2 regions of the Methylobacterium sp. V23 genome follow, and region 2 is predicted to be linked to the other one. Evidence: predicted binding sites of a transcription regulator. Region 2 holds the regulator's gene; the other holds the start of a gene.
What was found. The regulator HrcA, encoded in region 2, represses chaperone genes, less so after heat shock. The targets are predictions, from matches to a motif close to GTTAGCACTCNCNNNNNGNGAGTGCTAAC.
Positions count from the first base shown of each region.

Region 1: groES (co-chaperone GroES) is a predicted target of HrcA. The motif match lies at 2,474-2,502, and genes of this name have one in related genera.

Region 1 is NZ_PDHT01000015.1:80,422-88,068, reverse strand. Features, by position in the region: gene CRT23_RS15615 (hypothetical protein) at 1-280, shown strand, start outside; gene groL (chaperonin GroEL) at 389-2,032, opposite strand; gene groES (co-chaperone GroES) at 2,118-2,405, opposite strand; gene CRT23_RS15600 (magnesium transporter CorA family protein) at 2,619-3,629, shown strand; gene CRT23_RS15595 (lipopolysaccharide biosynthesis protein) at 3,719-5,173, shown strand; gene CRT23_RS15590 (FAD-binding protein) at 5,275-6,462, shown strand; gene CRT23_RS15585 (heterodisulfide reductase-related iron-sulfur binding cluster) at 6,624-7,647, shown strand, end outside.
Region 2 is NZ_PDHT01000003.1:193,173-200,819, forward strand. Features, by position in the region: gene rsmI (16S rRNA (cytidine(1402)-2'-O)-methyltransferase) at 1-75, opposite strand, end outside; gene CRT23_RS05400 (penicillin-binding protein activator) at 196-1,410, shown strand; gene hemW (radical SAM family heme chaperone HemW) at 1,426-2,604, opposite strand; gene rdgB (RdgB/HAM1 family non-canonical purine NTP pyrophosphatase) at 2,654-3,286, opposite strand; gene rph (ribonuclease PH) at 3,283-4,011, opposite strand; gene hrcA (heat-inducible transcriptional repressor HrcA) at 4,304-5,359, shown strand; gene CRT23_RS05425 (DUF1236 domain-containing protein) at 5,421-6,365, opposite strand; gene CRT23_RS05430 (MFS family transporter) at 6,663-7,647, shown strand, end outside.

The sequences.
Region 1 (7,647 bases), on a different contig from region 2:
ACGTCTCGACAAGCATCACGCAGAGGCGAAGCGCGCCAAAGCTGACTGGCTTCGATGCCGCTTGGCCGATCTTGCGGGTGGTGCCGAGCCCGCGGTCAGGACGGAAGCCTCTCCGCAGCGACGGGCCGGATCCGCCGCTGGGGCTCCGAGCCTCACGCGTGCCCTCGGAAGCCCTGCCTTTACCGCATCCTGGGACCGCAAGGATCATGATCGGACTGGGAAGGCCGGATCACAAGCGGTTGGTGCGAAGGCGGTGCGCGTCAAGAAAAAAGGCGCCTGATGCGCCGCCTGCGATCCTGACTGTTGCACTGCGATCGGCTGTCGCGCAGACGAAAAAGGGGTCGCCTTACGGCGACCCCCCATTCCGATTTGGTCCGGTTCGGACTTCTTAGAAGTCCATGCCGCCCATGCCGCCGCCGCCCGGCATCGCCGGGGCGCCGCTGTCCTTCTTCGGAGCATCAGCGATCATGGCTTCGGTGGTGACGAGGAGGCCGGCGATGGAGGCGGCGTCCTGCAGGGCGGTCCGTACGACCTTGGCCGGGTCGACAATGCCGGCCTGGATCATGTCGACGTACTCTTCGGTCTGGGCGTTGAAGCCGAAAGTGATCGAAGAGGTGTTGTCGGTGATCTTGCCGACCACGATCGAGCCTTCGACGCCGGAGTTGGCAGCGATCTGGCGGATCGGGGCCTCAAGGGCCTTCAGCACGATCTTGATACCAGCCTGGACGTCCGGGTTGTCGCTCTTGAGAGCACGGACAGCTTCACGGGCACGGAGGAGGGCAGTACCACCGCCGGGAACGATGCCCTCTTCCACCGCAGCGCGAGTGGCGTTGAGCGCGTCGTCGACGCGGTCCTTCTTCTCCTTGACCTCGACCTCGGTCGCGCCACCGACGCGGATGACCGCGACGCCGCCGGCGAGCTTGGCCAGACGCTCCTGAAGCTTTTCACGGTCGTAGTCCGAGGTGGTCTCCTCGATCTGCGCCTTGATCTGGCCGACGCGGGCCTCGATGTCCGCCTTCTCACCGAGACCGTCGATGATCGTGGTGGTCTCCTTCTCGATGCGGATGCGCTTGGCGCGGCCGAGCATCGGGAGGGTGACGTTCTCGAGCTTGATGCCGAGATCCTCAGCGATCATCTGACCCTGGGTCAGGATCGCGATGTCCTCGAGCATGGCCTTGCGGCGATCGCCGAAGCCCGGAGCCTTGACGGCCGCGACCTTGAGGCCGCCGCGCAGCTTGTTCACGACGAGCGTGGCAAGCGCCTCACCCTCGATGTCCTCGGCGATGATGACGAGCGGCTTACCGGTCTGCACCACGGCCTCGAGAACCGGCAGCATCGCCTGGAGCGACGAGAGCTTCTTCTCGTGGATGAGGATGTAGGGGTCCTCGAGCTCGGCGACCATCTTCTCCGCGTTCGTGATGAAGTACGGGGAGAGGTAGCCGCGGTCGAACTGCATACCCTCGACGACATCGAGCTCGGTCTCGGCCGTCTTGGCCTCCTCGACGGTGATGACACCCTCGTTGCCGACCTTCTGCATGGCGTGGGCGATCATCTCGCCGATTTCCTTGTCGCCATTGGCCGAGATGGTGCCGACCTGGGCGACTTCCTCGGAGGAGGCGACCTTCTTCGCGCGGCTGGTGATATCCTTCACGGCGGCGGTGGTGGCGAGATCGATGCCGCGCTTCAGGTCCATCGGGTTCATGCCGGCGGCGACGTACTTGGCGCCTTCACGAACGATGGCCTGGGCCAGCACGGTGGCGGTGGTGGTGCCGTCACCCGCGATGTCGTTGGTCTTCGAGGCCACTTCGCGCACCATCTGGGCGCCCATGTTCTCGAACTTGTCGGCGAGCTCGATCTCCTTGGCGACGGTGACGCCGTCCTTGGTGATGCGCGGCGCACCGAACGACTTCTCGATGACGACGTTCCGGCCCTTGGGGCCGAGCGTCACCTTCACCGCGTCAGCGAGGATATCGACGCCACGGAGCATCTTCTCGCGGGCGTCGGAGGCGAAGCGGACTTCTTTCGCTGCCATGTCAGATCCTTATCAGTGATGGGCCCCGAGGCGCCGGATGGCGCCCTCGAAGGGCTCGTGAAAGGGAGGAGAACCGAAAGCCGACTTAGGCGACGACGCCCATAATGTCGGATTCCTTCATGATCAGGAGGTCCTGACCGTCGATCTTGACCTCGGTGCCGGACCACTTGCCGAACAGGACGCGATCACCCGCCTTGACGTCCAGCGGGTTGATGCGACCGGCTTCGTCACGGGCGCCGGGGCCGACGGCGACGATCTCGCCCTCTTGCGGCTTCTCCTTGGCGGTGTCCGGGATGATGATGCCGCCCTTGGTCTTCTCTTCGCCTTCAATGCGGCGGACGACGACACGGTCGTGCAGCGGACGGAACTTCATGAGCTGCCCTCTTGCTTCAAATTCGTGGATGGCGTTGATGCGGCGCGGCAGCGCGCTCAACCCAGGTCGTTAGCACTCTCCTTGAGTGAGTGCTAACGATGGCGCCGAGTTAGGCGCGGGCGTTCCTTAAGTCAAGACTGTCGCAGGTTCGGACGACGATCCAGCGACAGGATCATCCCCCAATTCCACAACCCGACGGAAAGTCCTTCGCGGATGATCAAGCTTCATGGTCCGCAAGGCGCGGTCGAGCCCGCGGCGCAAGCAGCCGCGGAAGCATACCCAGTGGAAGTCGTGTGGATCGATCTCGATGATCCGAGCGCCGAGGAGGCCGAGCGGGTCGAGGCCTGCACCGGCATCCGGGTCCCATCGCGCAAGGCCCTCAGCGAGGTCGAGAATTCGAGTCGGCTGCGGCGCTTGAAGACCGGGTTCTCGCTCTCGACCCCGATGGTCACCTTCGACAAACTTGATACGCAGTTGAAGCCGTTGGGCTTCGTGCTCACCCGGGATCGCCTCGTCACGGTGCGCTTCCACGAGCTGCGGGCCTTCGCGGAGGTGAAGAAGCGCATCGATACCGGCGACGGGCCGGGCACCACCTCCACCGAGATCTTCCTTCTCCTGATGGAGGAGCTCGTCGACAGTCTCGCAGATTCCCTCGAGGACATGGGCGCGGACCTCGACGAGTTGTCCACGCGGATCTTCGATTTCGATGTCCGCGGCGGTGCACCGGCCGGGGACGCCAAGCCGCGCAGCCAGACGCCGCGTCGGCGCGACCTGGCACTGCGCCGGATCCTGCGCGGCATCGGACGCCGCGGGAAGACCCTCGGCAAGATCCGTTCGAGCCTCCTCGGACTGGAGCGGATCGTCCCCTTCGTGGCCAACGAGTGCGAGCACATCCTCGGCGAGGAACAGGTGCCGCGCTTCGAAGCCGTGCGGCGCGACATCGCCTCCCTCGACGAGTTCGAAATCCGCCTCTCGGAGAACGTCCAGTTCCTTCTCGATGCGACCCTCGGTCTGATCAGCATCGAGCAGAACAACACCTTCCGGGTTCTCACCGTGGCATCGGTGGTCGGCATCCCCCCGACCCTGATCGCCTCGATGTACGGCATGAACTTCAAGCATATGCCCGAACTCGAATGGGCCTATGGCTATCCCTACGGCTTGGCACTCATCCTCGTGAGCGCCATCATTCCGATCGTTTTCTTCCGCATCCGGGGGTGGTTGTGACTGGTTGACGGAATGTTTGGCTGCCCGCGCTAGAGCGTGGCGCGGCGATGCCCCGTCCAGCCGGCATCCGAGGATGACCCGTCCACACCATGGCCGTGATCGCTGCCTTCGTCCTGAATGCCGGCCTGAACTTCGTCCTCGGCCTCCTGATCGCCAAGCTGCTGGGACCGGCGGAGTTCGGTCTGTTCGCGCTGGCGACGGCCGGTGCGATCGTGGCCAACACCGTCCTGTTCGAGTGGCTGCGTCTCTCGGCGACGCGATTCTACTCAGCCCGGGTCCGTGTCGATGAACCTTGGATCCGTCAGGGCCTCGACCGGGCTTACATGGCCCTCACGCTCAGCCTCTTCGTGGCGGCCTTGTTCTGCGCAGGACTGGGATTCACGCTCGAGCCCAGCGCGGAAAGTCGTCTCGCGATCACAGCCGGCGCGGCGGTCGCTGCCTTGGGTATCGGCGTCTTCGACTATCATGCGGCGCTCGCCCGGGCGCGCTTCGACGGCCGGCTCTACTTCAACCTCGTAGCAGTCAAGAACGGCCTCGCCTTCGTGCTGATGGCCGGGGCCGCCTGGTTCTTCCCCCAGCCCGTCTGGGTCCTGACGGCGGCCGGGATCAGCCAGGGTTTCGCGATCCTGCTGCTGTATCGGCCGCTGCGCGATCCGGTCGCCCCGCGCGTGCGGCTGAAGCTGCGGGAAGCCTGGCAACTCTTCGTTGCCTACGGCCTTCCTCTCATTGCCGCCAATGCGATCTACCAGCTCCTGCCGTTCCTGAATCGGGGCAGTATCGCGTCGCATGCAGGACTCGCCGAGGCGGGCTACTTCGCCCTCGCCGCCGATGTGACCACTCGGAGCATCGGCACCCTCGGGACCGCCCTCGACCTGCTGCTCTTCCAACTTGCGGTCCGGGTCGAGGAGGAGCAGGGGCGCGCCGCGGCCGAGCGCCAGGTCGGGCTCAACATCGGCGTGGTGGTGGCCCTGCTGCTGCCCTGCGCCGTCGGGTTCTGGGCCGTGCTGCCGGCCCTCGAGGCGCTGGTGGTGCCGGAGGCCTATCGCGGCCCCTTCGCCGCCTATGCGGGGCTGATGGTACCGGGCTTCTTCTGCCTCGCGATGACCAATTTTGCCCTCAACCCGATCTTCCAGATCCGCCGGCGCACGCGCCCGGTGATCGCCGCCGCGCTGGTTGGGCTCGCCTTGAACGGGCTCGGGTTATGGCTCCTGCCGTCCCGGTACGGTCCCGAGGGCGTCGCGATCGCCCAGACCGTCGGCCTCGGGGCCGCCACCCTCGTCCTGGCTTGGCGGGCACTCACCGGACCCCAGCGGCTGCACCTGCCCTGGTGGGAGATCCTGGCCGCCAGTATCGCCTCCCTTGCCATGGCGCTCTGCCTGCTGCCCCTGCGCCATATCGAGCCGACCCGAGCGCTGCTGCTTTCCGTTCCCCTCGGCATGGTGGTCTACGGCGTGCTCGTCTGGCTCTTCGACATCGCGGGTCTGCGCGGCCACGTGGCGGCGCGTTTCACCCGTTCCCCACCCGGGACCGCACCGGCTGAATAGCCGATCCGAACCGGATGCCATCGGCACGAACCTCCTCTAAGGTGGCTTCACAGGAACAGGATCGAGGGCGCCGCAGAGTGCCCCGGATCGGGTAGGAAACGATGCGTACATATGAGCCTCAGGACGAGGGCGCCGCGGCCGAGATCGTCCGCGCGGCGGTCGGAAGCCCGGAGCGGCTCCGCCTCGTCGGTGGAGCGACCAAGGCCGGGATCGGACGTCCGGCCCAGGACGAAGCGACGCTCTCCAGCGTGGGCCTGAGCGGCATCACGCTCTACGAGCCCGCGGAGATGGTGGTCGCCGCCCGGGCCGGGACGCCCCTGGCCGAGGTTCAGGCCCTTCTCGCGGCCCGCGGGCAGATGCTGCCCTTCGAACCCATGGACCACCGCTCCCTGATGGGCACAACCGGAGAACCAACCTTCGGCGCCGTGGCGGCGGCCAACACTTCCGGACCGCGCCGGATCAACGCGGGCGCCGCTCGCGACAGCCTCATCGGGGTGCGCTTCATCAACGGGCGCGGCGAGGCGATCAAGTCGGGCGGGCGGGTCATGAAGAACGTCACCGGGCTCGACCTGGTGAAGCTGATGGCCGGGTCCTGGGGCACCCTCGGTCTCCTGACGGAGGTGACCTTCAAGGTGCTCCCTGTTCAGGAACGGGTCGCCACGCTCGCATTCCCGGACCTCGACGATGCCCGCGCCATCACGGCCCTGAGCGCCGCCCTCGGCTCACCCTTCGAGCTGACTGGCGCCGCCCACCTGCCGGCCGGGATCGAAGGCGGCGCGGCGCGGACGCTGATGCGGATCGAGGGTTTCTCGGAGTCGATCGATTACCGCCTCGGCGAATTGCGTCGTCTGCTCAAGCGCTTCGGCCAACCCGAGATCGTCGAGGGCGAGGCGGGAACGGCGCTCTGGACGCGTATTCGCGACGCTGCCGCCTTCGCCGAGCCGCGGAGTTCCGCGGTGTGGCGCATCTCCGTCGCGCCGACCCGCGGCCCCGCCGTCACCGCCGCGATCGCCGCCCGGCGCGACGCCTGCTGGTTCTACGACTGGGGTGGTGGGCTGATCTGGCTCGCGACCGATGCGGCCGGCGATGCCGGTGCCGAAGGCGTCCGCGCCGCCGTACGGGCGCAGGGTGGGCACGCGAGCCTTGTGCGGGCACCCGACGCCGTCCGGGCGGCCGTGCCGGTCTTCGAGCCGCTGGCCGAGCCCCTCATGCGGATCACCGCGGGCATCAAGGCGGCGCATGATCCGCATGGCCTGTTCAATCCGGGGCGGATGTACGCCGGTCTCTGAGCGGGGGCGGTGCGGGACGAGGTCGCGCCGCCCGCGCTGTTCGGAGCGATTCCAAGGCTCGGCAACCGGCGCGAGACCCTCTAAACAGGTGGGACCAAGAAGACGATGCCGACGCGGGCCGGACCCGATGGACGGCACGAGGGTGGACCCGAGGACTCACCGTGCAGACCAATTTCAGCCTGACGCAACTCGCCGATCCGGCCATGGCGGCGTCCGAGAAGATCCTCCGGACGTGCGTGCATTGCGGGTTCTGCACCGCGACCTGCCCGACATATCTTCTGCTCGGCGATGAACTCGATTCGCCGCGCGGGCGGATCTACCTGATCAAGGACATGCTCGAAGGCGGAAAGCCGGCGGTGCCGGAAGTCGTCAAGCATGTCGACCGCTGCCTGTCGTGCCTGTCCTGCATGACGACCTGTCCCTCGGGTGTGCACTACATGCACCTCGTCGACCATGCGCGGAGCTATATCGAGGAAACCTATCGGCGTCCGTTGAGCGACCGGCTCCTCCGCAGCGTGCTGGCCTTCGTGCTGCCCTACCCGAACCGCTTCCGCCTGGCCCTTCTGGGCGCGAAGATCGGGGCCCCGTTCCGGCCCCTGGTGGCGCGCTTGCCGCGGGTCGGCAACCGCCTGGCGGCCATGCTCGACCTCGCCCCGGCCCACCTGCCGAACCGCAACCCGACCGACCGGCCCGGCACCTTCCCGGCCGAGACGCGCGCCCTGGAAGCGAGCGCGGCGTTGCATGGGTATACCGCACCGTCGCGTCGAGGTCGCGTGGCCCTGCTGCGCGGTTGCGCCCAGAGCGTGCTCCGTCCCGATTTCAACGAGGCGGCGATCCGGCTCCTGACCCGGCACGGGGTCGAGGTGGTCCAGGCCGCGGGGGAGGGCTGCTGCGGCGCGCTCACCCATCACATGGGCAAGGCGGATTCGTCGCATGCCCAGGCCCAGCGCACCATTGACGCCTGGATCGCCGAGATGGACGGCGCCGGTCTCGACGCGATTCTCGTCACCGCCTCCGGTTGCGGCACGACGATCAAGGATTACGGCTTCATGTTCCGCGAGGACCCGGCCTATGCGGAGAAGGCGAAGCGGGTCTCCGCCATCGCCAAGGACGTCACCGAGTACATGGCCACCATCGGGTTGATGCCGCCGATCGTCGAGACCGACCTCGTGGTCGCCTACCACT
Region 2 (7,647 bases):
GGGCGGGCGGGCGCCGGCCCCCGTCGAGGCCGGGTCGCGCCGCCGCCGGGTCCGCGTGTCGATCTTCTGGGTCATGGCCGGGACCTTGCCACGATCGGGGCCTCGGGCGGAATGCATGGGGCACGTCGGCTCACATTTACTTTTCGCCCTTAGACTGCAAGCGTGGGTCGTCAGCCGGCGACAGGGGGGCCACCGATGACGCGCGCGAACGGGCTGAAATCCGGGCTGGTCGGAATGGCGACCCTGCTCCTGCTCGCCGCCTGCGTCGGGGGACCCGATGGCGGCGGCCGCGTCTCGAACCGGGCCCCCGCGCCCCAGGCCGAAGGGCCGGCAACCGACGCGCCGGTGCCCGCGGCGGGCGGTCGGATCGGCACCGGGTCGGTGAAGGTCGCCCTGGTGGTGCCGCTCTCCGGACCTGGGTCGGCGGTGGGCGCGGCGATGCGCAACGCGGCTGAACTCGCCATCGAGGACTTTCAGAAGCCCGACCTGCAGATCCTGGTCAAGGACGACCGCGGCGCGCCGGACGGCGCGCGCGAGGCGGCCCAGGCCGCCGTGGCGGACGGGGCCGAACTCGTCCTCGGCCCGCTCTTCGCCGCCAACGTCCAGGCCGCGGCTGGTGTGGTGCGCGCGGCGGGCAAGCCCCTCATCGCGTTCTCGACCGATGCCGGCGTCGCGGCCCGCGGCACCTACCTCCTGAGCTTCCTGCCCCAGGCCGAGGTCGATCGGGTCGTCGACGAATCCGTCGCGTCCGGCCGCAAGTCCTTCGCGGCGATGATCCCGGATTCGAGCTACGGCAATGCCGTCGAGGCCCAGTTCCGCGAGGCGGTGGCCCGCAAGGGCGCGCGCCTCGTGGCGATCGAGCGCTATCCCGTCGGCAATCCGGCCCCCGCCATCGGGCGCCTCGGCGGCCTGATCACCGGGCCGGCCGCCCAGGCCGACGCGCTGTTCCTGCCGGACACGCCGGATGGCCTCGCCACCGTCGCGCCGGCCCTGACCAAGGCGGGGTTCGCCCCCGGCCGGGTCCGGCCGATCGGCACCGCCGTCTGGAACGATCCCCGCGTCTTCGCCCTGCCCGCCCTCCAGGGCGGCTGGTTCGCGGCGCCGGACGCCGCCGGCTTCAACGGCTTCTCGCAGCGCTACCAGGCGCGCTTCGGCGCGGTGCCGCCGCGGGTCGCGACCCTCGCCTACGACGCGGTCTCGCTGATGGCGGCCCTGTCGCGCCAGTTCGGCTCGCAGCGCTTCGCCGACACGACGCTCACCAACCCGTCCGGCTTCTCCGGCGTCGACGGGACCTTCCGGTTCCGGCCGGACGGGCCGAGCGACCGGGCCCTGGCGGTCTACGAGATCCGCTCGGGCGCGCCCACCATCGTCAGCCCCGCGCCGCGGACCCTCGGTCCCTCCGGGACCTGATCGTCCGAAACCCGATCAGGCGGCGAGCGCGGCCACCACCGCGTTGAGCACCGGCGCGCCGGCGGGCGTCGCGGCGATGCGGCCGTCCGAACGGCGGGCGATCAGCCCCGCGGCGACGAGGTCGTCGATCCGGACCGCCTCGAGGCTGCGGCCCTTCAGGGCGGCGTAGCGCCGGGGGTCGATGCCCTCGCGCAGGCGCAGGCCCATCATCAGGAACTCGTCGCCCTGGTCGGCGGCGGCCAGCGCCTCGGTCTCGACGATGCCGTGGCCCTGTGCCTCGACCCGGGCGAGCCAGGATTCGGGCGTTCGCTCGGTGACGGTGCCGATCCGACCGGACTCGCCGACGAGGCGACCGTGGGCGCCCGGGCCGATGCCGGCATATTCGCCGTAGCGCCAGTAGAGCAGGTTATGCCGGGATTCCGCGCCCGGGCGGGCGTGGTTGGAGATCTCGTAGGCCGGGAGCCCGGCCCGGTCGCAGACCTCCTGGGTCACGTCGTAGAGGGCACGCGCGGAATCGTCGTCGGGGGGGACCAGCTTGCCGGCGGCGGCCAGGCCGTAGAACGGCGTGCCCGGCTCGATGGTGAGCTGATAGAGCGACAGGTGCTCGGCCGCGCGGGCGATGGCCCCCTCCAGCTCGGCCCGCCAGGCGGCGGGGCTCTGGTCCGGGCGCGCGTAGATGAGGTCGAAGGAATAGCGCTCGAAATGCGCTGCCGCGACCCGCACGGCCGCCATGGCCTCGGCCGCGCTGTGCAGGCGCCCGAGCTGCTTCAGGGCGGTGTCGTCCATGGCCTGGACGCCGAGGGAGACGCGGTTCACGCCCGCGGCCCGGTAGCCGCGGAAGCGCTCGGCCTCCACGCTCGTCGGGTTGGCCTCCAGGGTGATCTCGACGCCGGGCGCCACGCTCCAGGCCTGCCCGATCGCGTCCAGCAGGCCCGCCACGGTGGCGGGCTGCATCAGGGAGGGCGTGCCGCCGCCGAGGAAGACGCTCGACACGATGCGGCCGGGCGTACGCACGGCCACGTGGGCGATCTCGGTGCGGAAGGCCTGCAGGAAGCGGCCCTCGTCCACGGGCGCGTGGCGCACGTGGCTGTTGAAGTCGCAATAGGGGCACTTCGAGGCGCAGAAGGGCCAGTGCACGTAGACCCCGAACCCCGCGTCGCGGGTCGGGTGGTCCGGGCCTGTCGGTTCGGTCATGACGCGGATGTGCGCGCGGGACCGCCATTTGGCAATCCCGCGGCCGGTCTCAGGGACGCCGCAGGCAGGTCTGGGCCAGGAGCACGAAGGCCTGCGCGCGATGCGACAGGGCGTTGCCCGTCTGCCAGTCGACCCCGTGCTTCTCCTCCGATGAGATCTCGCCGAAGGTGCGGTCGTAGCCGTCGGGCTGGAACATCGGATCGTAGCCGAACCCGCTCGCGCCCCGCGGCGGGACGAGTTCGCCGAAGACCCGGCCCTCGAAGGTTTCGGTGTGGCCGTCCGGCCAGGCGATCACCAGGGCGGAGACGAAGTGCGCCCGCCGGGTGGCCGCCCCGCGCTTGTCGAGTTCGGCGGCGATGCGCGCCATGGCGCCGGTGAAATCCTTGGACGGCCCGGCCCAGCGGGCCGAGAACAGCCCCGGCGCCCCGTCCAGCGCATTGACGCAGAGCCCGGAATCGTCGGCGAAGGCGGGCAGGCCGGACGCGGTTGCAGCGGCCAGCGCCTTGATCGCCGCGTTCTCGGCAAACATCGTCCCGGTCTCGTCGGGCTCGGGCAGGCCGAGTTCCCCGGCCGAGACGGCATCGACGCCGAAGGGCGCCAGGAGCTCGCGCATCTCCACGAGCTTGCCCGCATTGTGGGTCGCGATGACGACGCGACCGGTGAGGATGCGGTGCGCGTTCATGCGGAGGCGCCCTGTACCACGGCCTGCTTCTGTAGGGCGACGAGGGATTGGATGCCGCCCTTGGCGAGGCGCATCAGCTCGAACAGCTCCTCCTCCGAGAACGGCTTGCCCTCGGCGGTCCCCTGGACCTCGACGAGCCCCCCGGTGCCCGTGATGACGAAGTTGGCGTCGGTCTCGGCCGCGGAATCCTCGGCATAGTCGAGGTCGAGGACGGGCTTGCCCTTGTAGATGCCGCAGGAGACCGCCGCCACGTGCTCGCGCAAGGGGTCGACCGAGATGATCGAGCGGCCGCGCATCCAGGTGAAGCAGTCGTGCAGCGCGACCCAGGCGCCGGTGATCGCCGCGGTGCGGGTGCCGCCGTCGGCCTGGATCACGTCGCAATCGACGGTGATCTGGCGCTCGCCCATGGCCGGCAGGTTGGTCACGGCGCGCAGGGAGCGTCCGATCAGGCGCTGGATCTCCTGGGTCCGGCCCGACGGCTTGCTGGAATTCACCTCGCGGCGGGTGCGCTCGTGCGTGGCGCGCGGCAGCATGGCGTATTCCGCGGTGACCCAGCCCTTGCCGGAGCCGCGCAACCACCCGGGACCGCGCTCTTCCAGGGTGGCCGTGCACAGCACCTTGGTGTCGCCGAAGCTGACGAGGCAGGAGCCCTCGGCATGGCGGGAGACGGCGCGCTCCAGGGTGACCATGCGCAGTTCGTCGTTCGCGCGCTTCGAGGGCCGCATGCCGCTCTCCTTTCGGTGGTGATGGGAGTGCGGCTTTACGGTTCCGGCCCTCGCCCGGCAAGCGAGGCCGGGCGGATTGTCGGCCTCGCCGGTGCCCCGGAGCGGGTGGAATCCGCCGCGGGTCGCGCGCGCGGAACGCCTTCCGCGGCCAAGCTGTTTCTCGTAGTCCCTCGCGTTGCCCGCCGGGAGCGACGGTGGGGAGCATTGTGTAAAACTCGGGAGACCGTCACACTCTCCGCCTCAGGAATGGACCGTGACAGAGCCCGCCCGCCCCTTTTCGACATCGCAGCAGATGCAGGTGCTCAGCGCGTTGAACGAACGCTCGCGTGAGATCTTTCGGCAGATCGTCGAGAGCTATCTCACGACCGGCGAACCGGTCGGCTCGCGCAACCTTGCGCGCATCCTGCCCATGGCCCTGTCGCCGGCCTCGATCCGGAACGTCATGGCGGATCTCGAGCATTCCGGGCTGATCTTTGCGCCCCACGCCTCGGCCGGTCGTCTGCCCACGGAGCAGGGCCTGCGCTTCTTCGTCGATGCGATGCTGGAGCTCGGCGATGTCGGGCGCGAGGAGCAGGAGCGGATCGAGGCGCAGATGCGCGCGGCCGCCTCCGGCCACACCTTCGATTCCGCCTTGGCCGAGGCCTCGATGCTGCTCTCGGGAATCTCCCGCGGCGCCGGCGTGGTCCTGACCACCAAGACCAACGTCCACCTGAAGCACATCGAATTCGTCCGCCTCGACCCGACCCGGGCGCTGGTCGTGCTGGTCTCGGACGACGGCTCCGTCGAGAATCGCCTCCTCGACCTGCCGCCGGGCCTGCCGGCGAGCGCCCTGCAGGAGGCCTCGAACTACCTGAACGCCCGACTCCAGGGCCGGACCCTCGGGACGCTCCGCGCCGAGATCGAGTCGGGCCGGCAGGCGATGAAGCGCGAACTCGACGCCATCACCGAGCGCCTCGTGGATGCCGGCCTCGCCGTCAGCGTCGGCCCCTCCGATGCCCGACAGCTCATCGTGCGCGGTCAGGCCAATCTGCTCGACGACCTGCGGGCGGCCGAGGATCTCGACCGCATCCGCCTGCTGTTCAACGATCTCGAGACGCAGAAGGACGTGATCGAGCTCCTGTCCCGGGCCGAGGGTGGCGAGGGCGTGCGGATCTTCATCGGCTCCGAGAACAAGCTCTTCTCGCTCTCGGGCTCCTCGATGATCGCGGCCCCGTTCCGCGACGGTTCCCAGAAGATCGTCGGCGTGGTCGGCGTCATCGGGCCGACGCGCCTGAACTATGCCCGCATCGTGCCGATGGTCGACTACACCGCACGGGTGGTCTCCGGCCTCCTCGACCGCAAGCGCTGAGCGCAAACGCGAAGGGGCGGAGCCTGAAGCCCCGCCCCCACCGTGATTCCGACCGCTCGGATCAGCCGCGGATCACGTCGACGATCTCGTAGGTGTCGGGATCGACGATGACGATGTCGTCGTCCACCAGCACGTAGCGGTAATCCTCGTATTCCGGCGCGATCCGGACGATGTCCGGCGGCAGGTCGTAGAGGGTGTAGCTACGGGCGATCGCCGTGCCGACGGTGAGCGCGAAGGCGCCGGCGGCCAGGCGCGGGATGCCGCGGCGGAAGACGCTCTGGCGGAACTCGGTGCGCTGCGGCGCGCCGAGGCGGCCATAGGCACCCCGGACGGCGCCACGATCGCCTCGGCCACCCCGGCCCTCGCGCTCGACGCCGCCGTCACGACCCCCGCGCCCATCGCGCTCGGCCCGTCCGCCGCGCTCGTCGCGATCGGCCTTACCGCCACGATCGGCCTTGCCGTCCCGATCGCCCTTGCCGTCCCGGTCGGTCTTGCCGTCCCGGTCGGTCTTGCCGTCCCGATCGGCCTTGCCGTCTCGGTCACCCCGGCCGTCGCGGGCCGCGGCTCCGCCGTCCTCGCGACCACCGCGCTCCCCGGCGGCCTGACCCGGACGCCCGTCCTGGCGTGCCGCGCCGCCCTCGGCCCCACGGCCGCCGGCCTCGCCGCGCTGGGCTCCCCCGGCCGGACCGGCCCCGGTCTCCGCGCCCCCGGCACCGCCGCGCATTCCGGCCCCACCGGCGCCGCCGCCCGCTTCACCACCATGCATGCCGGCGCCACCGCCCGCACCGCCACCAGCGCCGCCGCCGCGCATTCCGCCGGCGCCGCCACCGCCGCCAGCCCCGGCGCCGCCGCCCGCACCCATGCCGGCGCCGCCGCCCCCGGCACCCCCTGCCCCGCCACCAGCGCCGCCGCCAGCACCGCCACCCGGCCCGCCCTGCGCGAACGCGCTCGTTGCGCCGATCACCAGGGCCGCCGCCGTCACCGTGCTCCGAAAGAGCTTGTTCATGGGTTCGATTCCACTTTCATTGCTGCCTGACGCCGCAGGACGTCGATGTCGTCCGCAACGAGGATCTTCGAGAAACCGTTCCCGTTTTTCTTGCGCTGATCTTCCCGCTGGTTGCGCCAATCGTATTGTAACGTTGCAGCTAAGCTCAGACTCGCGTCTTCCACAGCGTGGTTTCAGAAACATCTTGGCTGTTTCGGACAACCCGCTGATCGCCCTTGGGAAATCTCGTTCGAGGCGGTAACGTCGCCGCAAAGCAAGCCGCGGAACGGCATTGCCCAGAGCACAGGGACGAGACGTATGACAGGTGGGGCCGGGGCCATCCCAACCAAGGCGGAAGACGCCGCCGACAGCCGACGCCGGATCAAGGCGATCGTCGCCTCCTCGTCGGGCAATCTCGTCGAATGGTTCGATTTCTACTGCTACGCGTTCTTCGCGCTCTACTTCGCGCCGGTCTTCTTTCCCGCCGGCGACAGCACCAGTCAGCTCCTGCAATCCGCCGCGGTGTTCGCGGTGGGCTTCTTCATGCGCCCGATCGGCGGCTGGCTGTTCGGCCGCATCGCCGACCGCCTGGGCCGCAAGACCTCGATGCTGATCTCGGTGCTGATGATGTGCGCCGGGTCGCTGATGATCGCGGTGCTGCCGACCTACGCCACGGTCGGGCAGCTCGCGCCGGCCCTGCTGCTGCTGGCCCGGATGATCCAGGGCCTGTCGGTGGGCGGCGAGTACGGCACCAGCGCCACCTACATGAGCGAGATCGCCGTGAAGGGCCGTCGCGGTTTCTTCGCCTCGTTCCAGTACGTCACCCTGATCGGCGGCCAGCTCCTCGCCTCGCTGGTGCTGATCATCCTGCAGAGCTTCCTCACCGCCCAGGAACTGACCGCCTGGGGCTGGCGCATCCCGTTCGTCATCGGCGCGGTCGCGGCGGTGGTGGCGCTCTACCTGCGTTCGTCCCTCGACGAGACGGCGACCAAGGAAGACATGGCCAAGAAGGATTCCGGCACCTTCGCGGCCCTGTTCAAGCATTGGCGCGCCTTCTGCGTGGTGCTGGCCTACACCGCCGGCGGCTCGCTGAGTTTCTACACCTTCACCACCTACATGCCGAAATACCTCTTCAACACGGCGCATATCGACAAGGTCACGGCCTCGCAGATCTCCACCGCGGCCCTGTTCGTCTACATGATCATCCAGCCCTTCTTCGGCTGGCTGTCGGACCGGATCGGGCGCAAGGCCAACATGCTGCTCTATAGCGGCCTCGGCACCCTGATGGTGGTGCCGCTGATGA